Regions from separate parts of the Caballeronia sp. GACF4 genome, predicted to be linked through region 2. Evidence: predicted binding sites of a transcription regulator. Region 2 holds the regulator's gene; each other region holds the start of a gene.

The links. The regulator FliA, encoded in region 2, starts transcription of late flagellar genes. The targets are predictions, from matches to a motif close to CTAAAGTTTNNNNNNNNNNNGCCGNTA.
Region 1: NCR40_RS00470 (flagellin) is a predicted target of FliA. The motif match lies at 4,023-4,049, and genes of this name have one in related genera.
Region 3: motA (flagellar motor stator protein MotA) is a predicted target of FliA. The motif match lies at 3,818-3,844, and genes of this name have one in related genera.

Annotation. Positions count from the first base shown of each region.
Region 1 covers NZ_JALQDW010000002.1:91,734-97,419, reverse strand. The annotation lists gene rpsU (30S ribosomal protein S21) at 1-172, opposite strand, end outside; gene NCR40_RS00480 (aldo/keto reductase) at 495-1,445, opposite strand; gene NCR40_RS00475 (tetratricopeptide repeat protein) at 1,633-3,873, shown strand; gene NCR40_RS00470 (flagellin) at 4,149-5,285, shown strand; gene fliD (flagellar filament capping protein FliD) at 5,465-5,686, shown strand, end outside.
Region 2 covers NZ_JALQDW010000014.1:147,882-153,567, reverse strand. The annotation lists gene flhF (flagellar biosynthesis GTPase FlhF) at 1-1,395, shown strand, start outside; gene NCR40_RS13265 (MinD/ParA family ATP-binding protein) at 1,388-2,308, shown strand; gene NCR40_RS13260 (RNA polymerase sigma factor FliA) at 2,327-3,058, shown strand; gene NCR40_RS13255 (GGDEF domain-containing protein) at 3,153-4,247, opposite strand; gene NCR40_RS13250 (Rieske 2Fe-2S domain-containing protein) at 4,451-5,476, shown strand; gene NCR40_RS13245 (glycosyltransferase) at 5,480-5,686, opposite strand, start outside.
Region 3 covers NZ_JALQDW010000002.1:103,893-109,578, reverse strand. The annotation lists gene cheA (chemotaxis protein CheA) at 1-1,389, opposite strand, end outside; gene NCR40_RS00545 (response regulator) at 1,453-1,833, opposite strand; gene motB (flagellar motor protein MotB) at 1,911-2,894, opposite strand; gene motA (flagellar motor stator protein MotA) at 2,911-3,771, opposite strand; gene flhD (flagellar transcriptional regulator FlhD) at 4,233-4,544, opposite strand; gene NCR40_RS00525 (glycosyltransferase family 4 protein) at 5,194-5,686, shown strand, end outside.

The DNA.
Region 1 (5,686 bases), on a different contig from region 2:
TGCGCAGACGCGAAACGGCTGCTGCCTTCTTGCGCTTGCGCGCGGTGGTCGGCTTTTCGTACGACTGGCGCTCGCGGAGTTCCGCGATCAGGCCATTCTTTTCGATCGTGCGACGGAAACGCCGAATCGCGACATCAAACGGCTCGTTTTCTTTAAGGGTAATGGTGGTCATGTAAATCCTGTTTCGCTAAACGTATTTCTAACTGCACGACGGACAAACCCGCCGCGCGCCGGCACTCCGATCGTCCACCCAACACGGCGGACACGAGCAAAGCGGCCACGGAGGCCGGAAAAGAGAGAGAGTTGAGATTCAGTTGCGCGCTCGCTGGAAAGACGTGAACGCGCATTTGGAGCCGTCTGCTGCACATTGAGCATTTTCACGCTCGACGGCAAAGGCAAAAATCGGACACATTTCTCGATTCGGGCGCGATGTTACCAGAACCTCGCGCCCGTGCCAACACCTCGGTTCACTGCAAGCCTTTGATGCAGCGGAATTATTTTTGCCAGGCGCTGGCTTCGTCGAGCGCTTTGACATCTTCCGGCGTAAGTTGCAGGCGCGTGGCTTCCGCAAGGCTTTCCAGTTGCTGCACGGACGTCGCGCTGGCGATAGGCGCGGTCACGCTCGGGCGCGCGATGATCCACGCAAGCGCGACCGTCGCCGGCGCCGTGTCATTGCGTTTGGCGACTTCGACGAGCGCATCGACAATTTTCAAACCGCGGTCGTTCAGGTACTTCTCCACACGCGAGCCGCGCGCCTTTTCCTGCGTGTCTTCCTTCGAGCGGTACTTACCCGACAGAAAGCCGCTTGCAAGACTGAAGTACGTCGCCACGGCGAGCTTGTTGGCCTCGACGACCGGTTCGAGATCCGTCTCGTAGGCTTCGCGATCGTAAAGGTTGTATTCCGGCTGAAGGATTTCGTATGCGGGCAGTCCCGATTCCTTCGAGATCTTCAGCGCCTCTTCCACCCGCGCGCCCGAATAGTTCGACGCGCCGATCACGCGCACCTTGCCTGCGGCGATGAGCTTCTGATAAGCGCCGAGCGTTTCTTCGAGCGGCGTGTTTTCGTCGTCGCGATGCGAGTAGTACACGTCGATGTAATCGGTCTTCAGGCGCCGCAGCGAGTCGTCCACCGCCGCCGCGATATTCGCCGCCGAAAGCCCCGAGCGCGTGCTCAGCATGCCGACCTTGGTCGCCAGCACGATCTTGTCGCGCTTGCCGCTTTCCTTGAACCACTTGCCGATGATCGTCTCCGACTCGCCGCCCTGGTGCCCGTCGATCCACGCGGAGTAAACGTCGGCGGTATCGACGAAGTTGAGGCCGTGATCAACGAACGCGTCGAGGATGGAGAACGACGTGCGCTCGTCCGCGGTCCAGCCGAACACGTTGCCGCCGAAAGAAAGCGGCGCGACTTTGAGATCCGATTTGCCGATGGTGCGTGTCTGCATATGTGCTCCGGATGCTTGATGGGTACGGATCGAAAAGGATACGCGGGAACGCGCCCGTGCGCTCGGCGCGCTTTTCGGTGCCTCGCGCAAAAGCGCCGAACTGAGCGGTTTTTCCCCGCCAGTTCCGCCCTTCGGCTCAAGGTGGACGGCTCGATAATCCGTGCAACGCTACCGAAATGCCGAGACCATGAACACCTTCGAAGCACTGGACCAAACGCCCGCACACGTCGCGACGAACGCCGACCAGCAGTTCGAGGCCGATCTCGCCGATGTGCTGCAAGCCGCGATCCTGCAGCATCAGACGCTCAACCTGCACGAGGCCGAGAAGCTCTATCTCCTCGTTCTGGACGCGCGGCCGCAACACGCCGACGCCAACTTCAACCTCGGCATGCTGATGGCGCAGCGCGGTCAATACGAGGCAGCCGTGCCGTTCTTCGAAACCGCGATCGGCACGGACCCGACGCAGCATATCTATTGGGCTACGTATATCGACGTGCTGACGCGCAGCGGTCAGGTCGCGGCGGCGAATATCGTGTTCGAAGTCGCGGTCGCGCAAGGCATGAGCGGGCCGGCAATCGAGAAACTGGCCGCCGAACTGCGCGATGCGACAAAGTCGCGCGAAGGCATCACGGCGCCAAACGGCCGCACGACGCCGACGCCGCAGGAAGTACAGCAGTTGCATGCGCACTTCAATGGCGGGCGACTCGAAGAAGCCGTGGCGCTCGCGAAGACCCTGACGCAGCGCTTCCCCACTTTTCTGCTGGGATGGGAAGTCATGGGCGTGGCCCAGGTTCGCCTGATGGACCTGCAGTCGGCCATTCCCTCGCTACGCCGTTATCTGCAATTGAAGCCGGATGGAATCGACGTTCGCCGAATCCTGGCCGACTCCCTGCGCCTCTTCGACAAGTTCTTCGAAGCGGAAGCCGAATGCCGGCGCATGATCGAGCAGGACCCGAACTATCCGGAAGCGCACCGCATTCTCGGCGTGACGCTGCGCTCGCTGATGCGCCTCGACGACGCGCAAGCTGCTTGCCGTCGCGCCGTGGAACTCGCGCCGTTGTCGGCGAAAGCGCACGAAACGCTCGGCGTGGTGCTGATGGACCAGACGCGGTTCGACGACGCGGAGAAGCATTCGCGTCGCGCGATCGAACTCGATCCAACTTGCGACAGCGCGCACGAGAACCTGTTGTTCTGCTTGTCGCACAAGGAAGAAATCGACCGGAAGGCGTACTTCGAGCAGCATCTGTACTTCGCCGAGCAATGCGCGAAGCCGCTGCAATCGACGTGGAAGAAGCATCGGAACCAGCCGGACCCGAACCGCTGCATTCGCGTGGGCTTCGTCTCGGGCGACTACAACCAGCATCCGGTGGCTGTCTTCATCGAGCCGGTGTTCCGCTATCTCGTGAACGATCCCAGCGTCACGGTGCACGCGTACTACAACCGCTCGGTGACCGACGAGGTCACGCGCACGCTGCGCGATATCGTGCCGCGCTGGCACGACGTCTCGGGTTATAGCGATGCCGCGCTCGCCGACAAGATTCGCGCGGACGGCATCGACGTGCTGATCGATCTTTCGGGGCACACGGCCTATAACCGCCTGCTGACTTTCGCGCGCAAACCCGCGCCGATCCAGGCGACGTGGATGGGCTATCTCGGCACGACCGGCATGACCGCGATGGATTACTACATCGGCGATCGCCACTATGTGCCTGAAGAACAGATCGACGGTCAGTTCGTCGAAAAGCTGGCTTATCTGCCGGCGTATGCGCCTTTCAAGCCCTCGGAACATGCGCCGGCGCTCAACGCGTTGCCCGCGCTCACCAACGGCCACATCACTTTCGGCAGCTTCAACCGCTTCAACAAACTGCGTCCGCGCACCATCGCGCTGTGGTCGGAACTGCTGCGCGCGGTGCCGGATGCGCGCATGTTGATCGCAGGCGTGCCGCGCGACAACAGCCACACGATTCTGATCGATTGGTTCGAGAAGGAAGGAATCGATGTGAGCCGGCTCGAGTTTCGTCAGCGCTCGTCGCTCGTGCGCTATCTCGCGCATCACCTCGACGCCGATATCGCGCTCGACACGTTCCCTTACGCGGGCGGCGTCACCACCATGCAGGCGCTGTGGATGGGCGTGCCCACGCTCACCTTGCCCGGCGAACTGATCGCGAGCCGAGGCAGCACGTCGGTGCTTTCCAACACGGGCCTCGGTGACTTCGTGGCTCGCGACCGCGCGGACTTCGTCGCGAAGGGCATCGAATGGGCGGGCCGGGTCGAAGAACTCGCGCAGATCCGCGCCGGCATGCGCGAGCGCTGCCTGCAATCGCCGGGCTTCCAGCCCGACACGGTGGCCCGCGCGCTCTCCGCCAGCATGCGCCAGATGTGGCAGCGCTGGTGCGCCGGCAAGGCTGCGGCCACGTTCGACGTCTGAAGCGAATTTTTTAACGAAAGAAGTCGCTCCGTCTGCCGTTAAAGCTCTCAGACGGGGCATTCAAAAACCGCGAGCATCGGCAGCAGAGCCCCGCTGGGCAAGCTTTAGCACGGATTTCCAGGTATTTATCAGGCAAATCGAAACGAGCACTAAAGTTTGCCTAGCACGGGCCGAAAACCTAAACAAGCGGCCAAACAAACAAACGACGGACGCTTCCGCCAAACGATGGCGTTATCAACTCAGATAAATGCGCCAGGCCTCATCGGAGAAACAAAATGATCGGTATCAATAGCAACATCAACTCGCTGGTCGCTCAGCAAAACCTGAACGGCACGCAAAGCGCACTGTCGTCGGCAATCACGCGTCTTTCGTCGGGCAAGCGCATCAACAGCGCAGCAGACGACGCAGCTGGCCTCGCAATCGCTTCGCGCATGACCTCGCAGATCAACGGCCTGAACCAAGGCGTTTCGAACGCGAACGACGGCGTGTCGATGGTTCAGACGGCTTCGAGCGGTCTGTCGCAGATCACGGACAACCTTCAGCGTATCCGTCAGTTGGCCGTGCAAGCATCGAGCGGCTCGCTGTCGACGGCTGACAAGACCTCGCTGCAACAAGAAGTGACGCAGCGTATCAGCGAAATCAACCGTATCTCGTCGCAAACCACGTTCAACGGCACGAACCTGCTCGACGGCACCGCCGGCAGCAAGACGTTCCAGGTTGGCGCGAACGTCGGCCAGTCGATCACGATCGACCTCGGCTCGGCAGCAAACGTCTCGGCTCTGTCGCTCGGCGGCAGCAACCCGCAGAAGGGCACGGTCATCGGCACGGTCGACGGTCTGAGCCTGGGCAACACGGGTGCATCCGCAGCTGCCAGTTCGGCAACGATCACGTCGGTCAACGTCATCGCTGACGGCTCCGGCGGCTACACGTTCACCGACCAGGACAACAAGGCACTCGGCAGCTCGTTCGCCTCGTCGAACGTGTTCACGGGTCTGTCCGCAGGCAGCACGAGCATCAGCCTGAACAGCACCAACGTTCCTTCGGCAACTGCAGCTCAAACGTCCGAAGTCGGCGCGCTGACCGCGAACAACACGCCGCCGCAAGTGTCGCAAATCGACATCAGCAAGGCGAACGGCGCATCGTCCGCAATCGAGGCAGTCGACAACGCACTGGATGCAGTGAACTCGCTGCAAGCTCAGTTGGGCGCCGTGCAGAACCGCTTCAGCTCGGTTGCCGCTACCCAGACCGCGCAGTCGACCAACCTGTCGTCCGCTCAGTCGCAGATCACCGACGCGAACTTCGCGCAAGAAACCGCGAACCTCTCGAAGGCTCAGGTTCTGCAACAAGCTGGTATCTCGGTTCTGGCGCAAGCGAACTCGATGCCCCAGCAGGTTCTGAAGCTCCTCGGCTAAGCATCGCCGACGCAGTAACCGGCGCGTCTCGATCACGGCGCGCCGGCGACGTACCCAGGGAGGCTTGCCTCCCGATTTGCATTTCCGCCAGAGGCGCCTTCATGACGAATCGCCTGCTGACGGCGCAGTAAAACGCATCTTCAACCGCTCACGGCAAGAAGCCAGAAACGGAGCCATACATGTCCACGGTAGCAACCACTTCGGCATCCACGGTCGATCCGACCAGCGCCGTCCAGCAGGCCGCGCAGTCGATCATCAGTGGCTCGACCAACTCCACGATGGATGTGAACTCGCTCGTCACCGCCATCGTCAACGCGAAGGTCGCCGGACAGACGGATGCGCTGACAGCCAAGCAAACCAAGGACAACACCCAGCTCACCGCGGTCGGCACGCTCAAGTCC
Region 2 (5,686 bases):
ACGATGGCCGATTCCAATCCGTGGTTGATCGAACATGCGCGCCGTATCGCGCAACAGGCTTCGGTGCCGTCGAACCGGCCGCTGACGCCGTCTGCCGCAATTGCACGCGGCATGGGCGTGCCGGTATCGGTCAAGGCAGCCGACGCACCGCGCCAGCAAGCGCCGCGTGCACAAGCCGCCGCGCAGCCGGTTGCCGCCGCGCCTGCCGCACCCGCCGCGCAAGCGCACGCAAAGATCGAAACGCCCGACTGGGCGCGTGAAGCCGCGCAAGTCGCCGCACGCCGCGCCGCACAGAAGATCAACGCAGCACCGCAACCCGCCGACGAAGCGCCGGCCGCATCGGGCAATTTCGAAGGCTTGCCGGCCAATGCCGCAGCCGTCGTGACCGAAGCCATCCGCACGCGCATGGAGCAAGTCGTCAACGAAACGGTGATGAACGAACTCTCGTCGATGCGCGAGATGATGGAAGAGCACTTCTCGGGTTTGCTGTGGGGCGACCGCCAGCGCCGCAACCCGACCAACTCGGCCTTGACCAAGCGCCTCTTCGCCGCCGGTTTCTCCGCGCAACTCGTGCGCATGGTGATCGACAACATGCCGTCGATGGAGAACGTGGAAAACGCGCTCGAATGGGTGCAGCAAGTTCTCGAATCGAATCTGCCGGTGATGCCGAGCGAAGACGCGTTGATGGAACGCGGCGGCGTGTTCGCGCTGATGGGCCCGACGGGCGTCGGCAAGACGACGACCACGGCAAAGCTCGCGGCGCGCTGCGTGATGCGCTTCGGCGCCAGCAAGGTCGCGCTCCTGACGACGGACAGCTACCGGATCGGCGCGCATGAACAACTGCGCATCTTCGGCAAGATTCTCGGCGTCTCGGTGCACGCGGTAAAGGACGGCGCCGACCTGCAACTCGCGCTCTCCGAACTGCGCAACAAACATATCGTGCTGATCGACACGATCGGCATGAGCCAGCGCGATCGCACGGTCTCCGACCAGATCGCGATGCTGTGCGGCACGGGTCAGCCGGTGCAACGCCTGTTGCTGCTGAACGCCACGAGCCACGGCGACACGCTCAACGAAGTCGTGCAGGCCTACAAGAGTGCGCCGGACCAGCCGCCGCTCGCGGGCTGCATTCTGACCAAGCTCGACGAGGCGACCAACCTCGGCAGCGTGCTCGATACGGTCATCCGCTACAAGCTGCCGGTGCATTACGTATCGACCGGTCAGAAGGTGCCGGAGAACTTGTACGTCGCAACCAAGCGTTTCCTCATCAAGAGCGCGTTCTGCATTCCGCGCGATGGCTCGCCTTTCGTGCCGCAAGACGACGATGTGCCGGCGCTTCTGTCCGCACTGTCCGCACGCGCCACGACCGAACTGCATGGAGTCCATTTTGGATAAGTTCGTGCTCGATCAGGCTGAAGGCCTGAGAAGGCTGCTGACGCGCGCCAGTTCTCGCGTGGTGGCTGTAGTGGGCGGACCGGCGGGCATCGGTTGCACGTCGGCGGTAGTGAACCTCGGCGCGGCGTTGTCCGTGCATGGCAAGGATGTGCTCGTCATCGACGAGCGGCATAACGCGGGCTCGGTCAGCCGCATGGCGGGTGTGGATGGCGCGGGCGCGCTCTCGGCGGTGATGTCCGGCCGTCGCGAACTGCAGGATGTCGCAGTGCGCACGCCGATGGGTTTTTCGCTGATCGCCGCCCCGCGCGATGAACGTATCAGCCACGACGCGGCGCAAGCACGCGCGCTGCTCGACGGCCCCGCGGATATCGTGCTGATCGATGCGCAACTCGATCGTAATGGCGCGCTCTCGTCGCTCGCGGCGCAGGCGCATGACTTTCTGATAGTGACGCGGGTAGCCGCGTCGGCGATCACCGAGGCGTATGCGTGCATGAAGCGCTTGCACTACGCCCACGCGATCGGCCAGTTCCGCGTGCTGATGAATCACGTGCAGGACGCAGCCGATGCAGCGGTCGCGTTCGACAACCTCTCGGGTGTCGCGAGCCGTTATCTGGCCGTTTCGCTCGTGCAGGCAGGGTATGTGTCCGAGGATGCGCGCGTCGCTCGGGCGAGGGAGCTCTCTCGGTGTGCGGTGGAAGCGTTTCCGGCTACGGCCGCGGCGCGCGACTACCGCTACATCGCAGCCGAGCTGCTGCACTGGCCGATGCGTCCCGCGCCGTTTTCGCGCGGCGACGAAGCGAGCCAGTACGACGCGCATATTCCGGTTGGCGAGTCTGGTGAAAGCGGACGGAAAGCGGCGCACCGAGCGGCGGCGTTTTCCGATCATGCAATGAGCAGCACGGCGTCGATGTGATATTGAAAGGTGAACAGGATGTATAACGCCCAAGGCAAACTCTCGCAGTCCGACGTGCTTACGAAATATGCGCCGCTCGTTCGCCGCCTCGGACTCCAGCTCGTCGCCAAAATGCCGGCGAGCGTCGATCTCGATGATCTGATCCAGGCCGGCATGATTGGCCTCCTCGATGCGGCTAGCCGCTACAAGGAAGATCAGGGCGCCCAGTTCGAAACCTACGCAAGTCAGCGTATTCGCGGCGCCATGCTCGACGAGTTGCGCGCCAACGACTGGTTGCCACGCAGCATGCGCAAGACATCGCGCGAAGTGGAGTCGGCGGTACACAAGGTGGAACAGAACCTTGGCCGTTCGGCCAGCGAGACCGAAGTCGCCGAGCACATGAAGATGCCGCTCGACGAGTATCAGTCGATGCTGCAGGACTTGCACGGCAGCCAGTTGATCTATTACGAAGACTTCGACCGCTCGGCGGACGACGAGCCGTTCCTCGACCGTTACTGCGTCGATCGTTCGGACCCGCTGTCGGCGCTTCTGGACGACAGTCTGCGCGGCGCGCTGATCGAAGCCATCGACAAGTTGCCGGAGCGCGAGAAGCTGCTCATGAGCTTGTACTACGAGAAGGGCCTCAACCTGCGCGAAATCGGCGCGGTGATGGAAGTGAGCGAGTCGCGCGTGTGCCAGTTGCATAGCCAGGCCGTGGCGCGTTTGCGTGCGAAGCTGCGGGAACAGTCGTGGACTAGCGTCGAGGCTTGAGTTCCGAGTTGTAGAGGCGCGCGAAGCCCCGAACCGGGGCCGCGCGCTTTTTGCTTTTGCCTTCGCAAAGGCGCTCGAATGCGCTCGGATGCGCTCAATGCATCTCGAAGTCGCGCGCCTCGGCGAACACCGTCTTGCCTTCGCCGAGACTCTTTGCGCGATACATCGCGCGATCCGCGGCTCTCAGCACGGCGGTGATATCGGCGTCATGCGCTTCTGCCGCGCTCGACAGCAAGCAGGCGCCGATACTCGCCGATACGCTCACTGGCCGCTCCTGCACCAGCGTGAGGTCGGCGAGCGCCGAATGGATGCCATCGGTGAGCGTGAGCACCGCGCTGCGATCGCGCATGTTGCGCGCGAGCACGACGAACTCGTCGCCGCCCAGCCGCGCGATGGTGTCGGTCTTGCGCATGCGCCGTGCAAGCAATTGCGCGAACGACTGCAACAGCACGTCGCCGACTGCGTGACCGTAGGTATCGTTCACGCCCTTGAAGCCGTCGAGGTCGATCAGTAGCAGTGCGCTGGTATTCGCGTCGGCGGCTTCGGGCGCGGACATCGCGCGATTCACGGTTTGTTCGAGCGCGTAACGGTTATAGAGGCCCGTGAGCGGGTCCGTCGATGCCTGCCGCGCCAGCACGCGATTCGCGCTGCCAAGCCTGTCGACCAGTACACTCAGATACACCGACGCGCCCAGCACGCTCAGCGCGAGCCCGAGCGCGGCGGCGCGGTTTGCCACCCACCACGGTTGCCACAACGCCAGCGCGACGATCGCGACGAGCGCCATTGCGCACGAAATGGCGAGCGTGCGCTTGCCGTAGCGGCATCCCGAGCCGATCAGAAACCAGAACACCACCCACAGCAGCGGCAAGGCGAGCGTGCCGCAGAGAAAGAGCATGGCGCCGAGCAACGCCTGATCGAGGATAGTGGTGATGACGAGCCGGACGTTGGACAGCGCCATCATCCGGCTGACGAGCAATAGTGTGATTGCACCGTAGGACACGTAGAGCGCGATCAATCGCGTGATCAACGACGCGTTGGCCGAAGGGTGCCGCCACGCATACACCGCATAAGCCAGCAGAACTGCCGCTCCCATCCCGATACGCAGCATGGCTTGCTCGCGTTCGGGATTCCGGTTGCCGGACCATGCGAAGGCATAGGCCCGGCGTGCCGGTTGATGCGCCTGCTCCATACTGAACCCCTGGTGGTGATTTCTTGCTGTTATGGTCTTTTGCGCGTGTCTTTGCTGTCGCGCTTTTGTCTTATTGCGGCCCCGTCGCGATGTTCGTCTCCGACGACTGGTATTTTGCAACGTTTTGCCAAGCTGCTGTGAATCGTGTAAGAACGCATCTCGGACAGATGATTAACGGCGTTTTCTGCGGATGCTTCAGTGCTATGAGCGACGACTTTTCTCTCGCTGGCGAATGGCTGGCGGTCTGTAATGGCGATGACGTGCCGGCGGGTTCGACGCGAGCGTTCATCGTGGCGGATGAGCGCATCGTCGTCTGGCGCGATGCCGAAGGCGTGGCGCATGTCTGGCGTGACTACTGTCCGCATCGCGGCGCGCAACTGTCGCTGGGGGCGGTGACGAACGATCAGCTCGTGTGTCCGTATCACGGCTGGCGCTACGACACGCTTGGTCAGTGCGTGCTGATTCCGTCGAATCCGTCGCTTCGGCCTTCGAAACGCGCGTGCGCCACCGCGTTCGTCGCCGGGGAGAAATACGGCGTCGTGTGGATGTGCTTCGGCGAGCCCGCGCACGCGCTCGATTTCTTTCCCGAAGCCGCCATTCCGGGCGGACGGCGCATCAACCTTGCGCCGCAGACGGTGAAGTCGTCCGCGCCGCGTGTCGTCGAAAACTTCCTGGACATGGCGCATTTTTCGTTCGTGCACGTGGGCATTCTCGGCGAGGATGCGCATACCGAAGTGCCGGACTATGAAGTCGTGGAAAGCGCAGACGGACTCGAAGCGCGCCAGTGCCGTTTCTGGCAGCCGGCGGGATTGCCGGGGCAGGGCGGCGCGATGATGGATTACGTTTATCGCGTGAAGCGGCCGCTGGTTGCGAAGCTCACGAAGATGGCGTCGGGGGCAATGGGCGCACTGCATATCATGCTGGTGGCGTCGCCCGTGACGCAGACCGAGACCCGCGCGTGGCTCGTTTCCATTCACGAAGGCGAGACTTCGCACAGCGACGAGGAGCTGTACGACTTCAATATGGAGATTCTGCTGCAGGACACGCCGATCGTGGAGTCGCAATGGCCGAAGCTGCTGCCGCTCGCGCTCGATGCGGAGTTGCATCAGAAGTGCGACCGGATGTCGGTGGCGTATCGGAGATGGTTGGCGGGGATGGGGTTTGGGTGGGGGACGACGAGCGCGTGGAAGAAGCGGGAACGTGCGTATTGCGCCACGCTCCCGCCATGAACCTTAGAGCAGCGCGACGCCTGCTTCGGTGACCACCTTCCAGTCAAATTCGTCGTGCCCGCAGATCTGCTCCATGGCGCCGCAGAATTCACTCGCCGTTGCGTGCAGATAACGCAGATCGTCGCCCCATTCGGGCAGAGCGCCTTGCTGTGTAGTCAGCACGACGACCATATGATCCTTGTGCGGGCTGTTCGCATGTAGCTTCAGGCT
Region 3 (5,686 bases), on a different contig from region 2:
GTCCAGTTCGGTCGCCTGACCGAACGTGACGAGTTCCACGTCCTTGCCGAGCTTGCCCGCGATATCGCGCACGAGCCGGGGGAAGCGGCTGAATACGTAATCCATCGGCATCATGCGGATGGACATGACAGCTTCTTGCAGATCGCGCGCGTTGCGTTCGAGCTGCGCCATGCCGTTGAAAAGACGGTCGTGCAATGCGGGATCGAACGTGCTCGTCGTTTCCGCGAGCATCGCCTGCGTGATGACCAGTTCGCCCACCAGGTTGATGAGCTGATCGACCTTCTCCACGCCGACGCGAATCGAGCTGCCTTCCGCCGATGCGGCCGCTGCCGGACGCGCCTTTTTATCGGCATCGTTCGTATTGGCGTTGGCCGGTTTCTGTGACGGTTGGGCGGCAGTCTCCGGGACCGCCGCCGTCGCCGCTTGTTGTTTTTCTTGCGCCGTGGATGCAGACGCGTCGAGCGCCTGCGATGCGTCCGGCTGTTGCTGTAGCGCGTGATGCGCCGCCGTTGCCGGCGGTACTTCGACGGACGCGGCCGGCGACTGCGCCGACTGATCCGCCGCATTGCCACGGCCGATTCCGATCTGCGATTCATCGATCACGAAGCAGCACACGGCCACGATGTCGTCGGCGCTCACGTCCGACTCGAGCCAAAGCACGAGTTCGGCGTCAGTCTTCTTTTCTCCGACGATACTTCCCAGGTTACCCAGCTCCTCGGTCAAAGTCGCCAGGTCCTTCTCGCCCACCCCCCGTAGCGTAATTTTCAGGTGGGGTCCTGCTTCCGCTGCCGATGCTGCCGCAGCGGTTCCTGCAATCGGTGCGCCGTCCGTGACTTCGAACGCGCCGTCCCACGTGCCGTCGTCCTCGATCGCTTCCGCAGCCTGCGCGATGACATGCGCGGGCGGAGCGTTCGGGCCTTCGTAGGCGGGTTCGTGTTGTTGCGCCTTCTCGATGACGGCGGCGGCTTCTTCTATCACCGGTGCCGCCGGCGCTTCCGGGTCTTCGTGCTTCAGACGCTCGAGCTTCGCGCAGATCGCGGCCGCCGCGGCCGCATCCGGCTCGGCGCTCGCGCGATACGCGGCGAGCTGGTCCGAGAGCACGTCCTTCGTCGCGAGGAAGGTATCGATCATGTCGCGGCGCAGAACGAGTTCATTGTTGCGCGCGCGGTCCAGAAGCGATTCGAGGATGTGCGTCGTTTCCGTGAGCGCCGTGAAGCCGAAGGTCGCCGCGCCGCCCTTGATCGAATGCGCCGCGCGAAAGATCGCCGCGAGGTCTTCCGGATCGGGATTCGCAATGTCCAGAACGAGCAGCAGCTGCTCCATCTGCGCGAGCAGTTCGTCTGCTTCGTCGAAGAAGGTCTGATAGAACTGGGTAATGTCGAGTGTCATGCTTGAGTCACCGCAGAAATGCTGTTCAGTCGCGTTATTCGGTCGAGGTTTGCTTCGTCTTGCTCAGTGCTGCTCTTCGGGTTCCGACAGTGCCGCCACCAACTCGGTCAAGAGCTCGGGATCGAGCGGCTTCTGAATCCAGCCGGTCGCTCCCGCCGCGCGCGCCGCGTCCTTGAACGCTTCGCTGTCCTCGGTCGTCAGCACGAGCACCGGCGTTGCCTGGTAGGCGTGATTCACCCGCAACTCCGCGATCAAATCGAGCCCGCTCTTGCCGGGCATGTGCTGGTCCGTCAGGACGAGATCGAAACGCTCGGCGAGCGCCCATTCGAGCCCTTCGTTGCCGTCCGACGCGACGGTCACTTCGTAGCCCGCCGTCGTCAGCGTGGCGGAGAGAATCTGCCGCATGGCGGCGGAATCGTCGATTGCCAGAATGTTCTTGATCATGTGTGTCTCTTGCGGTCTTGCCGGGTTGACGGCTAAAACGTGTGGAGTCTTGAGAGTCTTTCGCGCGGATTTCGCTTTTATTGCGGTCGCGCTTGGAATACGGGCGCGAGTTTGTCCAGCACGGGAGCCGCGCCCGCCGCGTTGTCGAATGTCGCGGGCGGCGCGCCGTCGTCGCGCAACATGGCGCTCTCCGCGCGCCGGTTGAGCACGATGATGCTGATGCGCCGGTTTTCCGGGTCCATCGCGTCCTTGCGATTCAGGTTCTGCGTCGATGCAAGCCCGAGCACGCGCAGCACCTTCGCTTCGTCCATGCCGCCGTAGATCAGCTCGCGCCGCGACGCGTTCGCGCGGTCCGCCGATAGTTCCCAGTTGCTGTAGCCCTTGTCGCCGCCGGCGTACTTCACGGCATCCGTATGTCCTTGCACGACTATTCGATTGGGCACGTCGTTCAGCGTCTTGCCTATCTCGCGCAAAATGTCGCGCATGTACGGCTGCACGGAGTCGCTGGAGAGCGCGAACATGGGCCGCTTCTGGGTATCGACAATCTCGATGCGCAAGCCCTGCTGGGTCGAATCGATGCGTATCTGCTGCCTGAACTGGCGCAAGGTCGGGTTGGCCTCGACGGCCGACATGAGCTTCACCTGGAGGTCGTGCAGGCGCTCTTGCTCGCGGCGTTCGATCTCGCCTTCGGCTTGTCTCAACGCGGCTTCATCGGGTCTTGCCGACGAACGCACCGCGAACGGCGTATTGCCTTCGGTGGTGCGCACCGTGCCGGGCTCGGGGCTCGACAGATCGCGCCCGCCGCCCATGATGATGCTGGAGTCCATGCCGACGGTCTTGCCGCCGACCATCGCGGCCTTGAGCGGCGTGTTGAAGTATTCGGCGATACCGCGTCGTTGCACCGGCGAAGTCGAACTCAGAAGCCACATGAGCAGGAAGAACGCCATCATCGCGGTCATGAAGTCCGCGTAGGCGAGCTTCCACGCGCCGCCGTGATGTCCCTTGCGGCCCGCGACGATTCGCTTGATGAAAATTGGCCGGTCTTTGTCGGGTGAGCTCATGGCGTCGTTCCTCGCTTCACTTCGCGCGGACCCGGCGCACGTGTTCTTCCAGTTCGGAGAACGACGGGCGCTCGGTCGAGAACAGCACCTTGCGGCCGAACTCCACCGAGATGGCGGGCGCATAGCCGTTCAGACTCGCAAGGATCGTCACCTTGATGCACTGAAACATCTTGGTCTGCTCGGCCACGCGCTGCTCCGCCACGCCCGCGAGCGGGCCGATGAAGCCATACGAAAGCAGAATGCCGAGGAAGGTGCCGACGAGCGCCTGCGCGATCATCTCGCCGAGAATCGCGGGCGGCTGATCGGCGGAAGCCATCGTGTGCACGACGCCCATGACGGCCGCGACGATACCGAACGCGGGCATGGCGTCGCCCACTTTGTGCAGCGCTTGTGCGGGCGCTTCGCCTTCGGCGTGATGCGTCTCGATTTCCTCGTCCATGAGGCTTTCGATCTCGAACGCGTTCATGTTGCCGCCGACCATCAGCCGCAGATAATCCGTCAGGAATTCGACGATGTGCTCGTCCGCGAGAATCTTCGGGTACTGACCGAAGATCGGGCTTTTATGGGGATCGTCGATATCGCTTTCGAGGGTGAGCGTGCCTTCCTTGCGCGCCTTGGCGAGCAGGACGTAGAGCAGACCCATCAGTTCCATGTACACATCCTTGTTGTACTTGGAGCCCTTGAACAGCGTGGGAATGACGCGCAGCGTCGACTTGATCGTCTTGATGCCGTTACCGAGGATGAATGCGCCGACACCCGCGCCCGCGATCATCAAGATTTCGACCGGTTGCACGAGCGCGCCAAGGTGGCCGCCTTCGAGCGCGTAACCGCCGAATACGGACAGCAATGTCACGAGCGTTCCAACGAAAATCAGCACAGTCGAGTCCTCAAGGTAGTTGCGGGATGACCGCCGTTATGTGGGTTTACGGCACGGCAAGGGAAAACTTTGGTGCATGACCGGGAGGTGAGGCAAACGCTAAAACCCGCGTGGGATGGGGCTCTGACGACATGCGGCGCAATGGCGCATGACGCGCGGGGAAGCTACGGTGCGAGTGCCTTTTCGTGCGCGCGATGGCGGCGTATAGCTCTTCGCGATAAGCCAGTTGTTCGTGGTTAAAGACGAGTTGACCGCGAGACGTGCGTCGATCTGGCAGCGAGGCGGCTCACTGCATGGGTCGCCTGTCATGGGCCGCAGACGTATGCCGACCAACTTACGAGGTGTTGGCACGGCGGCCGCTCGTCTGATCGGTTCATGCCGGCTGCGCGCCGTTGCGTTCGGTCAGCGCTGTGAGCGCGCAACGCAAACGCCGCCGTGATCAGCTCGAATCAACGCGCAGATCAGCCGGCTTCTATCGCCAATGCATCCGCGAGGAGGGTCGCGTCCGGCGCTGCGCTTTTGTCCTTTTCGTCGAGTGACGAAAGGATGGCGTGATCGTCGAAGCGAAAGCGGCACAGCAAATGGCTCGACGACGCCACCCTCACCGCCTGCGCGGGCGAAAGCGAAGCCAATAACTGCGCCACGTCGTCCGAAAGCGCCAGCCGAGCCATGGCCGAAGCGCGGTCCGCAACCAATAGCTGCTGCGCCAGAAGCAAGTACGCGAGATTAAGCTCGCGAATCTCCGCGAGCGTGGTGGTTGTGCTGGCCGTCATCTTTTCCCCGAATCGATACCCGGCTCGTCAGGCCGTGCGGGAAACGTTTGCTCGGATCGCTCTGGATTGCGGCGATTCGGCCCCGCTCATGGTGTGGATTCGATTGTCGATGAGGCTTCGAGCGCGCGCCAATCGGATAAATCGACCGATTTACCGACGGAGAAGCCCGCGACGTCGTGTAAGAAAAATTCCTACGCGAAATAGTTGAACGGCTGTTTGAGCGAATCGGGAGCACCAAACTCAACTATCGGCTGCTTTTCATCTGACTTGAAACGCTGTGAGCACGAATCGCCCCGTGCCATGCGTAGAACCGGCCCATATGCCTTAGGCCCGATCCGTGCTACTTCAATGCCTCGCGGCAATGCCCTGCGTGCGTCGAATTCGTCTACGTCATTGATATCGATGCACTTTTTGACTTCGTAACAGCCGTTGTTTCGCGCTGTAACAAGGTTAAGCGTTTGAAAAATGAAGTGTAATGCCGCGCTCGATCCCGATAATGAGCAGTAAGGGATAACCCGGTTGAACAGTTTCTTGTCCGGGCCAGTCTCGGGCGGCGTCTTCTACACGAACGCGGCCCGCCCGAACGGCATGCGTCGAGCGCTCGACCGGAGCGTGACTGCAATGCCTTAAATAACAGGAGAGTCACGTTATGCGAATCGCACAAATTGCACCGTTGCACGAAGCAGTTCCCCCGAAGTTTTACGGCGGCACCGAGCGCGTCGTGTCGTATCTGACCGACGCACTCGTCGACCTCGGCCACGATGTAACTCTGTTCGCCAGCGGCGATTCGCAAACCAAGGCGACTCTCGATGCGGCCTGGCCGCGCGCGCTGCGCCTCGACCCGACCGTGCGCGACGCGCTCGCGCCGCACATGCTCCTGCTCGAAACCGTCCGCCGCCGCGCGCATGAATTCGACGTGCTGCACTTCCACCTCGACTACATGCCGTTCCCGCTGTTCACGCAGATGGACACGCCTTTCGTGACGACGCTGCACGGCCGTCTCGACCTGCCTGAACTCCAGCCGATCTTCAACACGTTCACGAAGGCGAACGTGATCTCGATCTCGGACAATCAACGCACGCCGCTGCCGCAAGCCAACTGGCTAAACACGGTCTATCACGGTCTGCCGGAAGATTTGCTCA